Regions from separate parts of the Enterobacter cloacae complex sp. ECNIH7 genome, predicted to be linked through region 3. Evidence: predicted binding sites of a transcription regulator. Region 3 holds the regulator's gene; each other region holds the start of a gene.
The links. Region 3 encodes PurR, which represses purine synthesis genes. Its sites were predicted from a motif close to CANGCAAACGTTTGCNTG; they were not measured.
Positions count from the first base shown of each region.

Region 1: purT (formate-dependent phosphoribosylglycinamide formyltransferase) is a predicted target of PurR. The motif match lies at 1,566-1,583, and genes of this name have one in related genera.
Region 2: cvpA (colicin V production protein) is a predicted target of PurR. The motif match lies at 2,058-2,075, and genes of this name have one in related genera.

Region 1 is NZ_CP017990.1:2,980,355-2,984,549, forward strand. It holds gene ptrB (oligopeptidase B) at 1-713, opposite strand, end outside; gene WM95_RS14630 (tellurite resistance TerB family protein) at 799-1,446, opposite strand; gene purT (formate-dependent phosphoribosylglycinamide formyltransferase) at 1,617-2,795, shown strand; gene kdgA (bifunctional 4-hydroxy-2-oxoglutarate aldolase/2-dehydro-3-deoxy-phosphogluconate aldolase) at 2,837-3,478, opposite strand; gene edd (phosphogluconate dehydratase) at 3,518-4,195, opposite strand, start outside.
Region 2 is NZ_CP017990.1:3,495,598-3,499,792, reverse strand. It holds gene folC (bifunctional tetrahydrofolate synthase/dihydrofolate synthase) at 1-1,194, shown strand, start outside; gene dedD (cell division protein DedD) at 1,184-1,876, shown strand; gene cvpA (colicin V production protein) at 2,131-2,619, shown strand; gene purF (amidophosphoribosyltransferase) at 2,653-4,170, shown strand.
Region 3 is NZ_CP017990.1:2,154,494-2,158,688, forward strand. It holds gene punC (purine nucleoside transporter PunC) at 1-592, opposite strand, end outside; gene punR (DNA-binding transcriptional activator PunR) at 707-1,618, shown strand; gene purR (HTH-type transcriptional repressor PurR) at 1,637-2,662, opposite strand; gene cydH (cytochrome bd-I oxidase subunit CydH) at 2,960-3,049, shown strand; gene WM95_RS10725 (MFS transporter) at 3,213-4,195, shown strand, end outside.

The DNA.
Region 1 (4,195 bases), 830 kb from region 3:
ATCACATAGTGGCGTGAGGAGGTTTTATGCAGGCTGACATAGAACGTTTCGTCTTTCTCTTCATAAACCAGCTCGTCGTCAGCGGAGTCTGTTCCCACGGTATGTCGCCACACCTGGTAAGGCAGCAGCGTCGACGCGTGCTTTTTGACGTAGTAGACCGTCTCGGAATCATTCGCCCAGACAAAATCCGGGGAGACGTTTTCCAGCATTTCCGGATACCAGTTGCCGGTCTCCAGATTGCGAAACCGCAGGCCGTACTGGCGGCGGGAGAGATAATCCTCCGCCAGCGCCATCACCGCGTTGTCAGGGGAAATGGACATGCCGCCCAGGGTATAAAACTCGCTATGGGCGGCCCGCTGGTTGGCATCGAGCAGAATATCCCACTCATCCCATTCGGCGCTTAACACCGACTGACGCTGGTAGATGGGATACTCATTGCCGGGCTCGTAAATATGGCGATAGCGATAGCCGTTTTTGGTCCAGGGCGCGGAGATATCGCGCTGGGGAATACGCTGCACCATTTCATTCAGCAGCTGGTCCTGAAGCGTCTGCTGGCTGGACATGACCTTGCGGCCATAGTCGTTTTCCTCGTGCAGGTAGTCGAGTACCTCTGGTCGGGAGCGAGAATCGTCCCGCAGCCAGTAATAGTTGTCTATACGCGTATCGCCATGCGTGGTGATCGCATAAGGAGTACGTCGGGCTTTCGGTGGCATGTCATCATTCTTTTAAGTTTTACACCCTATAAGGTTGGCAAAACCCACGCATGATGCAAGCGAAACAGCGTCGCGACGGCAACGGCTATCCCTGTAACGCCTGTTTTTGCTCCCGGATATCCCGCTCAATACCCTCGCGCACGTCCTGAGGGATCTTTAACGCATCGCCCAGAGCGTTAAGGTAGCTTCGCTCCATAAAATGATCGATATCGATGGCGGCGCAGCTGAGGAAATAAAGCTCCAGCGCCTCTTCCTCATTTTTCACACTTTGCGCAAGACGCTGCGGCTCGAGCGGCTGTTCTATCGCCTGCGCCACCAGCACTCTTCCCTTCTCTTCAACACCGGCCTCGCGCAGCTGCTGCTCGATCGCCGATCGTTCCTTATCGTCAATATGCCCGTCGCTTTTCGCGGCAAAGACTAGCGCAAGAATGAGCCGTTCGGTACGCAGATCCAGCGGCGAGGTGTGCTCGCCGTAATGCGGTTCATCGCTGTGCGCGGTCCGTACCCTGTCCTTGTATTTATTCCACAGCACGGTGCCCGCGATGGCGCCGCCGCCGGCCAGCAGCGCGCCTGTACCATACTTTGCCAGCAGCTTGCGTGAGGATTTATTCGCGACCAGCAGGCCTGCCAGCCCGCCGAGCGCCCCGGGTACCAGCAGTTTGCTGAAGTCCCGTTCGCCAGACGATGTTTTCTGCCCTAACAGGGATTGCACTTGATTTAACCAGCCAGACATGGTTTCCCTCACTTAACGGTGAACATGTTCCACAGCGTAAGCGAGCGGGCGTCAGGAAATGTCTGGTCGGGCTAAAGAAGCGCAAATTTCTGCCCTCGCGTTTATCCCTGCGCAAGACAGACGCAAACGTTTTCGTTTATACTGCGCGCAACTTTTTCAGGGGGATTGTTATGATTCGTTTAGGAACTGCGCTGCGACCTGCGGCGACGCGAGTGATGCTGTTGGGATCGGGCGAGCTGGGAAAAGAGGTCGCCATTGAGTGCCAGCGTTTAGGTGTGGAAGTCATTGCCGTAGACCGTTACGCCGACGCACCCGCCATGCACGTCGCCCATCGTTCTTATGTGATTAACATGCTGGATGGCGATGCCCTTCGTGAGCTGATTACGCGCGAAAAACCCGATTTTGTCGTGCCGGAAATTGAGGCCATTGCCACCGATACGCTGATCGCGCTTGAGCAGGAAGGCCAGCGCGTGGTGCCCTGCGCGAAAGCCGCAAAGCTGACCATGAACCGCGAAGGCATTCGTCGCCTGGCGGCAGAAGAGCTGGGATTGCCCACGTCGAGCTATCGTTTTGCTGGCGATAAGGCGGCATTCCTGCAGGCCGTTGAGGAGATTGGTTACCCGTGCATCGTTAAGCCGGTGATGAGCTCCTCCGGTAAAGGACAGAGCTTTATTCGCGACAGCAGCACGCTGGAAAAGGCGTGGGAGTACGCCCAGCAGGGCGGCCGCGCCGGCGCCGGTCGCGTCATCGTCGAAGGCGTCGTGAAGTTTGATTTCGAGATCACCCTGCTGACCGTCAGCGCCGTTGACGGCGTCCATTTCTGCGACCCGATTGGCCACCGTCAGGAGGATGGCGATTATCGCGAATCCTGGCAGCCGCAGCAGATGAGCGCCCTGGCGCTGGAACGTGCTCAGGAGATCGCCCGTAAAACCGTCCTGGCGCTGGGAGGCTATGGCCTGTTCGGCGTGGAGCTGTTTGTGTGCGGCGACGAGGTGATTTTCAGCGAAGTTTCCCCTCGCCCGCATGACACCGGCATGGTCACGCTCATTTCGCAGGATCTCTCCGAGTTCGCTCTGCACGTGCGCGCCTTCCTCGGCCTGCCCGTCGGCGGTATCCGTCAGTACGGCCCGGCCGCCTCGGCGGTGATCCTGCCGCAGTTAACCAGCCAGAACGTCACGTTTGATAATGTCGACGGGGCGGTGGGTGCCGGGTTGCAGGTACGTTTGTTCGGCAAGCCTGAGATCGACGGAACCCGGCGTCTTGGCGTGGCGTTAGCCACCGGGGATAACGTTGACGACGCCGTGGCGAGAGCCAAAGCGGCCGCAGCAAGCGTTAAGGTAACGGGATAAAAAAACGGGCCGAAAGGCCCGTTTTTCATGCGACGAGAGACTTACTGCTTCGCGCCTTCTACCGCTTCGCGAGCCAGTTTGGTGATGCGATCCCAGTCGCCCGCTTCCAGCGCATCCGCCGGAACCAGCCATGAGCCACCGATGCACAGGACGCTTTTCAGTGCCAGGTAGTCACGGTAGTTGGCAGGAGAGATGCCGCCCGTCGGGCAGAAGCGTACCTGAGAGAATGGACCCGCAATCGCCTGCAGCGCTTTGGTGCCGCCGTTCGCTTCAGCCGGGAAGAATTTAAACTCTTTCAGACCGTAGTCCATGCCCAGCATCAGTTCGGAGACGGTGCTGATACCCGGGATCAGTGGAATAGTGCCTTCGGTCGCGGCTTTCAGCAGCGACTCGGTCAGCCCCGGGCTAATGGCAAACTGTGCGCCCGCTTCGGTCACTTCAGCCAGCTGTTTTGCGTTCGTCACGGTACCCGCACCGATGATGGCGTCCGGCACTTCTTTGGCAATCGCGCGAATGGCATCCATCGCGCAGGCAGTGCGCAGGGTCACTTCCAGAACGCGAACGCCACCCGCAACCAGCGCTTTCGCCATCGGTACAGCGTGCTCCAGCTTGTTTACCACGATAACCGGCACGACAGGGCCAGTGGTCAGGATTGATTCTGCACTTGTTTTCCAGTTTTTCATCAGAGTTTTCTCTCGCCAGATCGTTAAAATCAAGTCGTCTTAAAACGTAATACAGGTAGCGCCCTGCTCCGCACCGGAGAGTTTCTCACGCAGCGCGCTGAACATTTCGCGTCCGGTCCCCACGCGCGATGCGCTCAGGTCAGGAATATGGGGCTGACGTGCCGCCAGCTCGGCGTCATCGACCAGCAGGGTTAACTCACCTGTCTGACCGTTCACGCGGATCGTGTCACCGTCACGCACTTTCGCCAGTAAACCGCCGTCGTAAGCTTCAGGCGTCACGTGGATGGCTGAAGGCACTTTACCGGATGCCCCTGAGAGGCGTCCATCGGTTACTAACGCAATTTTGAAACGGCGGTCCAATAATACACCAAGTGGTGGCATAAGTTTATGTAATTCTGGCATCCCGTTAGCTTTAGGCCCCTGGTGACGCACCACCACTACGCAGTCTTTATCAAGCAGACCGGCGTCAAAGGCGGGTAATACGTCGTGCTGGCTTTCAAACACCACCGCCGGCGCTTCGATAACCTGGTTCTCTTCCGGTACGGCAGAGGTCTTCATTACCGCACGACCGAGGTTGCCGCTCAGCACTTTGGTGCCGCCATGAGGAGAGAACGGTTTGTCGATCGTGGCAATCACCTGCGCATCAAGGGACGCGCTCGCCCCTTCACGCCAGTCCAGCTCGCCGTTGTTCAGCCACGGCTCCTGGGTGTAGCGCTG
Region 2 (4,195 bases), 1.3 Mb from region 3:
AAAACCATCGATATGGGGCTTGAGCGCGTAAGCCAGGTCGCCGCGCGTCTTGATGTGCTCAAACCGGCACCTTTCGTGTTCACCGTCGCGGGTACCAACGGTAAAGGCACGACCTGCCGCACGCTGGAATCTGTCCTGATGGCCGCGGGTTACAAAGTTGGCGTGTACAGCTCTCCACACCTGGTCCGCTACACCGAGCGCGTTCGCGTGCAGAACAGCGAGCTGCCGGAATCGGCGCATACGGCGTCGTTCGCGGAAATTGAAGCCGCACGCGGTGAGATCTCATTAACCTATTTTGAATACGGCACCCTGTCGGCGCTGTGGCTGTTCAAACAGGCGCAGCTGGATGTCGTGATCCTTGAGGTCGGCCTCGGCGGACGTCTTGATGCGACCAATATGGTGGATGCGGACGTGGCGGTGGTCACCAGCATCGCGCTGGACCATATCGACTGGCTGGGACCGGATCGTGAAAGCATTGGCCGCGAGAAGGCAGGTATTTTCCGGGCGAATAAACCCGCCGTGGTCGGCGAGCCGGACATGCCGTACACCATTGCTGACGTGGCAAACGAGAAGGGCGCGCGTCTGCTGCGCCGCGGCGTTGACTGGCAGTATGAGGTTCAGGATAACGGCTGGCGTTTCAGCGATGCTCAGGGCGCGCTGGACAACCTGCCGCTGCCGCAGGTGCCGCAGCCGAACGCGGCAACCGCGCTGGCGGCACTGCGCGCCAGCGGCCTCGTGGTCAGCGAGCGGGCGATCCGCGACGGTATTCAGAGCGCAATTCTGCCCGGGCGTTTTCAGATTGTCAGCGAGTCACCGCGCCTGATTCTGGACGTGGCGCATAACCCGCATGCGGCGGCTTATCTCGCGGGACGTCTCAAATCGTTACCAAAAACCGGGCGCGTGCTGGCGGTTATCGGTATGCTTCATGATAAAGATATCGGCGGGACGCTGGCCTGCATGGAGAGTGTGGTCGATAGCTGGTATTGTGCTCCTCTGGAGGGGCCGCGCGGCGCGACGGCTGAGCAGCTGATGGAACATCTCGGCAAAGGCGCAATCTATAGTAGCGTGGCTCAGGCCTGGCATGCCGCGATGGCGGATGCTAAACCAGAAGATACCGTGCTGGTGTGTGGTTCATTCCACACGGTGGCACATGTCATGGAAGTGATGGACGCGGGGAGAACCGGTGGCGAGTAAGTTTCAGAACCGTTTAACAGGAACCATTGTGCTGGTCGCGCTCGGGGTGATTATTCTCCCGGGTCTGCTCGACGGGCAGAAAAAGCATTATCAGGATGAGTTTGCCGCTATTCCGCTGGTGCCGAAACCGGGTGACCGCGATGAGCCTGATATGCTGCCAGCGGCGACGCAGGCGCTGCCTGCTCAGCCTCCGGAAGGGGCGGCGGAAGAGGTGCGTGCAGGCGATGCCGCCGCACCGTCGCTCGATCCGTCACGCCTGGCGGCAGCGAGCAGCAGCGATATCGATCCGGTGCCGGTAGAGCAGCCTAAACCTGTTGAAAAACCGAAGCCGGTTGAGAAGCCGCAGCCGCAGTCGAAACCGCAGCGGGATAAAGCCGCAGAGCAGCTGGCTGCCGCGTCAGAAACCCCGCCGCCGGCAAAACAAGACGCGGCGCCGACCGGAAAAGCGTACGTTGTGCAGCTCGGCGCGCTGAAAAACGCCGATAAGGTCAACGAGGTCGTGAGCAAACTGCGCAGTGCGGGATATCGTGTTTACACTTCACCTTCCACGCCGGTGCAGGGTAAAATTACCCGTATCCTCGTGGGGCCAGAAGCGTCCAAAGATAAGCTTAAAGGTTCGCTCGGTGAGCTGAAGCAGATCTCCGGCCTGAGCGGTGTGGTGATGGGCTACAGCGCGAACTGATAAGATCTACCCCTCACCCTAACCCTCTCCCCAGAGGGGCGAGGGGATGGTTTGCTCCCTCTCCCTTGAGGGAGAGGGCTGGGGTGAGGGGGAATGGCAGACGTCCAAAGAGACGTAATGAGCCAACGGCGTTGAACATTTTTTCAGCGCCTTTTTTATTTACGCGCGGGAAGGAAATCCCTACGCAAACGTTTTCTTTTTCTGTTAGAATTCGCCCCGAACTGGATGACAGGGCGTTAAATCGTGGGACACATATGGTCTGGATTGATTACGCCATCATTGCGGTGATTGGTTTTTCCTGTCTGGTTAGCCTGATCCGTGGCTTTGTTCGTGAAGCGTTATCGCTGGTAACCTGGGGTTGTGCTTTCTTTGTTGCCAGTCATTACTACACTTACCTGTCTGTCTGGTTCACGGGCTTTGAAGATGAACTGGTCCGAAACGGAATTGCAATCGCGGTGCTGTTTATCGCAACGCTGATTGTCGGCGCTATCGTGAATTACGTGATAGGTCAGCTGGTCGAGAAAACCGGTCTGTCAGGAACGGACAGGGTGCTCGGGATCTGTTTCGGGGCGTTACGAGGCGTGCTGATTGTGGCCGCGATCCTGTTCTTCCTGGATACCTTCACCGGGTTCTCCAAAAGCGAAGACTGGCAGAAATCGCAGCTCATTCCAGAGTTCAGCTTCATCATCAGATGGTTCTTTGACTATCTGCAAAGCTCGTCGAGTTTTTTGCCCAGGGCATAAACCCTGAGATGTGGCTTAACGAGGAAAAGACGAATGTGCGGTATTGTCGGTATCGCCGGTTTCATGCCGGTAAACCAGTCGATTTATGACGCGTTAACGGTGCTTCAGCACCGTGGGCAGGATGCTGCGGGTATCATCACCATTGATGCAAACAACTGCTTCCGTTTACGCAAGGCCAATGGCCTGGTAAACGATGTGTTTGAAGCCCGCCATATGCAGCGTCTGCAAGGTAATATGGGGATCGGTCACGTTCGTTATCCTACTGCTGGCAGTTCCAGCGCCTCTGAGGCACAGCCTTTCTACGTCAACTCACCGTATGGCATCACCCTTGCTCATAACGGCAACCTGACCAACGCGCATGAGCTGCGTAAAAAGCTGTTCGAAGAGAAACGTCGCCACATTAACACCACCTCTGATTCTGAAATCCTGCTCAATGTGTTCGCCAGCGAGCTGGATAACTTCCGTCACTACCCGCTGGAAGCAGACAACATCTTTGCTGCCATTGCCGCGACCAACCGCCAGATCCGCGGCGCGTACGCCTGCGTGGCGATGATTATCGGTCACGGAATGGTAGCCTTCCGCGATCCAAACGGCATTCGTCCCCTGGTGCTCGGTAAGCGCGACCTTGGCGATGGCCGTACCGAATACATGGTTGCCTCTGAGAGCGTGGCGCTGGATACCCTGGGCTTCGAGTTCCTGCGTGACGTTGCGCCGGGCGAAGCGGTCTATATCACCGAGAAGGGCCAGCTGTTTACCCGCCAGTGTGCCGATAATCCGGTCAGCAACCCGTGCCTGTTTGAATACGTTTACTTCGCCCGCCCGGATTCCTTCATCGACAAGATTTCCGTCTACAGCGCGCGCGTCAACATGGGCACCAAGCTGGGCGAGAAAATTGCCCGCGAGTGGGACGATCTCGACATCGACGTGGTTATTCCTATCCCGGAAACCTCCTGCGATATCGCGCTGGAGATCGCCCGCATTCTGGATAAGCCATACCGTCAGGGCTTCGTGAAGAACCGCTACGTTGGCCGCACCTTTATCATGCCGGGCCAGCACCTGCGCCGTAAGTCCGTGCGCCGCAAGCTGAATGCCAACCGCGCGGAATTCCGCGACAAGAACGTTCTGCTGGTGGATGACTCCATCGTTCGCGGCACCACCTCTGAGCAGATTATCGAGATGGCGCGCGAAGCGGGTGCGAAGAAAGTCTACCTGGCCTCTGCCGCGCCGGAGATTCGCTTCCCGAACGTGTACGGCATCGATATGCCAACCGCCAACGAGCTGATCGCTCACGGCCGTGAAGTGGATGAAATTCGCCAGATCATCGGTGCCGACGGCCTGATTTTCCAGGATCTGAACGATCTCATCGACGCGGTGCGTGCCGAGAACCCGGAAATTCAGCAGTTTGAATGCTCCGTGTTCAACGGTATTTACGTGACCAAAGACGTTGACCAGCAGTACCTCGACTATCTTGATTCTCTGCGCAACGACGATGCGAAAGCCGTCCAGCTGCAGAACGATCTCGAAAGCTTAGAGATGCACAACGAAGGTTGATGCTCCGGCAGGTGAGGGTGAATGC
Region 3 (4,195 bases):
TAAAGGTAATCGGCTTCGCGTCAGTATGCGCTTCTTTTTTATGCGCGGGCTTGAGGGCGAACGCCGGCAGCATCAGTACCAGAGTAATGGCAAACAGCGTGGCGAAAATGGCCTGCCAGTCGAAATGCGCGAGGATCCAGCTGCCCAGCAGGGGAGCGAGGGCAGGTGAGAGACCCACCAGCGGCATAATGGTGGCGAAAATACGGTTTGTGCGGTTAGCCGGGTAATAGTCGGTGACCAGCGCCTGCCAGGTCACGGCCGCGGCACAGACGCCCACGGCCTGAATAAACCGCAGCACCAGCAGCCAGGTGGCATCGCGTACCCATAACATTCCCAGGCAGCCCACCGCAAAAATGGCCAGGCCCAGCAACAGTACCGGTTTACGACCAAAGCGATCCGAGAGCGGTCCCCAGAGCAGCTGAGCGAAGGCAAAACCGGCGAGGAATAAACTCAGGCTGGCGCTGATGGCGGCAGCAGGCGTTTGTAAATCTTCCTGCATGGCGGCAAACGCCGGCAGGTACATATCGGTGGCCAAAAAGCCCAGCACGCTCAAGCCGCCGAGCCAGACTAAAAAACTGTTCCTGGGTTGCATTATTTTATTCTCCTGAGGAGGCAGGTATACATTGGCGCTGAGTGTAGGGAGTGCAAAGCCGCTTGTGAAACGCTAATATTTGGCGGGTGCATTCAAAAATTTTGCAGGCAGAAAATGTGGTCAGATTATTCTCTTGAAGTGGTCGATGCTGTTGCGCGTAACGGCAGCTTTAGCGGTGCGGCGCAGGAGCTGCACCGCGTCCCTTCGGCAATCAGCTACACGGTGCGTCAGCTTGAGGAGTGGCTGGCGGTTCCGCTGTTTGAACGGCGGCATCGTGATGTGGAATTAACGCCCGCAGGCGCGTGGTTTTTGAAAGAAGGGCGTTCTGTTATCAAAAAAATGCAGATCACCCGCGAACAGTGTCAGCAGATCGCTAACGGCTGGCGGGGACATCTTTCCATCGCGGTGGACAACATCGTTAAACCCGAGCGCACCCGGCAGATGATCGTCGATTTCTATCGTCATTTTTCTGACGTCGAGCTGCGGGTCTCGCAGGAGGTGTTTAACGGCGTCTGGGATGCGCTGGCGGACGGCAGGGCAGAGATGGCGATTGGGGCCACGCAGGCGATCCCGGTCGGGGGACGTTACGCCTTTCGCGATATGGGAATGCTGAGCTGGAAATGCGTGGTGGCAAGCGACCATCCGCTGGCGGCGATGGAAGGGCCGCTGAGCGATGACACGCTGCGCAACTGGCCGTCGCTGGTGCTGGAAGATACGTCCCGTTCATTGCCCAAGCGTATCACCTGGCTTCTCGACAACCAGCGGCGGGTGGTGGCCCCTGACTGGGAATCGTCGGCGACGTGCCTCAGCGCCGGGCTGTGCGTCGCGATGGTGCCCGTTCATTTCGCGCGTCCGCGCATCGATACCGGAGAGTGGGTTGAGCTGACGCTGGAGAATCCGTTCCCGGATGCGGCCTGCTGCCTGACATGGCAGCAAAATGATGTCTCGCCTGCGATGGCCTGGCTGCTGGATTATCTGGGAGACAGCGAAACGCTGAACCGGGAATGGTTACGGGAGCCAGCGTAGCTGGCCCCCGTAAAGCGATTAACGACGGTAGTCGCGGAACGGACCATCCGCAACGGAACGGCGTTCGATAAGACGCGGGTGAACTTCAATGGACTGCGACTCTTCACGCTTGTTGACGATTCTGTCCATCAGCATGTTAAAGGCCGTTTCGCCCAGCGAGTCTTTTGGCTGGTGAATGGTGGTCAGCGCCGGGGTGAAGAAGCGCGCGTTACGCACGTTGTCATACCCGATCACGGAAATATCCTGCGGTACGCGCAGGCCCAGCTCGTCGGCAGCGCAGAGCGCGCCCATGGCCATGATGTCGCCTCCGCAGAACACGGCGGTCGGACGGTGCGGCTGGGAGACGATCTGCTGCATCGCGCGGTAGCCCGATTCCGGCTCAAAGTCGCCCTGCACAATCCAGTTTTCCGGCACGTTGATCAACGCTTCTTCCATCGCTTTCATAAAACCGGCCAGACGGCCCGCGCCGGTGTTGCGCTCCAGCGGACCGGGGATCACGCCAATCTCGCGGTGACCGCGTTCGATCAAATAACGACCGGCCATATAGCCGCCTTCAAAGGCGTTATCGATAACAGAATCGGTGAAGTCTGCGCGCGCTTCGCCCCAGTCCATCACCACCATTGGAATATGGCGATACTCTTCCAGCATCGACAGCACTGACTCCGGATACTCGGAGCACATTACCAGCAGGCCATCAACGCGCTTTTGCGCCATCATCGACAGGTAGGCACGCTGTTTTTCAATGCTGTTCCACGCGTTGCCCAGAATCAGGGTATAGCCTTTCTGGAAGCAGTTCTTTTCGACCGCTTCAATGATCTCGGCAAAATAGGCCGCTTCACTGCTGGTCGCCAGCAATCCAATGGACTTGGTGTGATTAACCTTGAGGCTGCGCGCAACCGCACTTGGCGAATAGTGCAGCTCTTTGATCGCTGCCCAGACGGCGTTGCGCGTCTCTTCCGCCACAAAGCGGGTTTTGTTAATTACATGTGATACGGTTGTAGTGGAAACGTTTGCGCGTTTTGCTACGTCTTTAATTGTTGCCATTAAATGTCACTCCAGACCATATCCTAAGCTCCTGAAAAACTTGAAGGTAAACGTTTGCCTTCTCTCACCCTTATCTCGCAATGTTGAATTGCGGCACGCCGGGAAAACGACACGGGACGTCAGGAGGGGGTCAATGGCCGGTACGCTAATAAATTTAGCGTGGAATTTTGTCCTATCTTGATGAAAAGGGGAAGAGGTAAAGTGGTTATCAGTATAAATCCAGGAAGATTTTTGACGTAATCTGTGCAAAAATGAGCAAGCTCACTTTTCGTGTGGGGATTAAAAGGAGAAAAATTGATGAGTTCCGATCTTAAGTTTTCGCTGTTCACCACCGTTGTTGTGCTGGCTCTGATTGTTGCGGCCGGTCTGACGGCTGCGCTGCACTGATTTACGCGGAGGGAGAGCCTTCTCCCTCCCGACTCCCCGGATTGTTACTTCTCTGGCAAAAATCTTTTGCCATTTTGTTAACTTCTCATTTTTTGTGATTGATGTCATGCTTTCCGCTTCTTTGTTCTGTGTCACCAAATGACACGGCATCCGGAGTTGACGCATGAAAATCAATTTTCCCCTGCTGGCCCTGGCGATTGGCGCTTTTGGGATTGGCACCACTGAATTCTCCCCGATGGGGTTACTGCCTGTTATTGCCCGGGGCGTAGATGTCTCTATCCCTGCGGCAGGGATGTTAATTAGCGCCTACGCTATCGGCGTGATGGTCGGTGCGCCGCTGATGACGCTTCTGCTTTCGCACCGCGCGCGCCGCAATGCGCTGATTTTCCTGATGGCGATTTTCACCCTGGGCAACGTGCTTTCGGCCATTTCGCCGGACTACACCACTCTGATGCTATCGCGTATTCTGACCAGCCTTAACCACGGCGCGTTCTTTGGGTTGGGATCGGTCGTGGCAGCCAGCGTGGTGCCAAAACACAAGCAGGCGAGCGCCGTGGCGACCATGTTTATGGGGCTAACGATTGCCAACATCGGCGGGGTGCCTGCGGCAACCTGGCTGGGCGAGGTTATTGGCTGGCGAATGTCCTTCCTGGCGACGGCCGGACTGGGCGTGATTGCGATGGTGGCGCTGTTCTTCTCCCTGCCGAAAGGCAGCGCCGGAGAACGTCCGGAAGTGCGTAAAGAGCTGGCTGTGCTGATGCGCCCGCAGGTGCTCTCCGCGCTGCTGACCACCGTGCTGGGGGCAGGGGCGATGTTTACCCTCTACACCTATATTTCACCTGTATTGCATGACATCACCCACGCAACCCCTCTCTTTGTGACCGCGATGCTGGTGCTGATTGGCGTGGGCTTCTCGATCGGCAACTTTCTCGGCGGGAAATTTGCCGACCGTTCCGTGAGCGGGACGCTTAAGGGCTTCTTAACCCTGCTGATAGTCATCATGGTTGCCATTCCGTGGCTGGCGCGCAATGAGTTTGGGGCCGCGATTGCGATGGTCGTCTGGGGAGCCGCCACTTTCGCCGTGGTGCCGCCGCTGCAGATGCGCGTGATGCGTGTCGCGCACGAGGCGCCGGGACTTTCATCTTC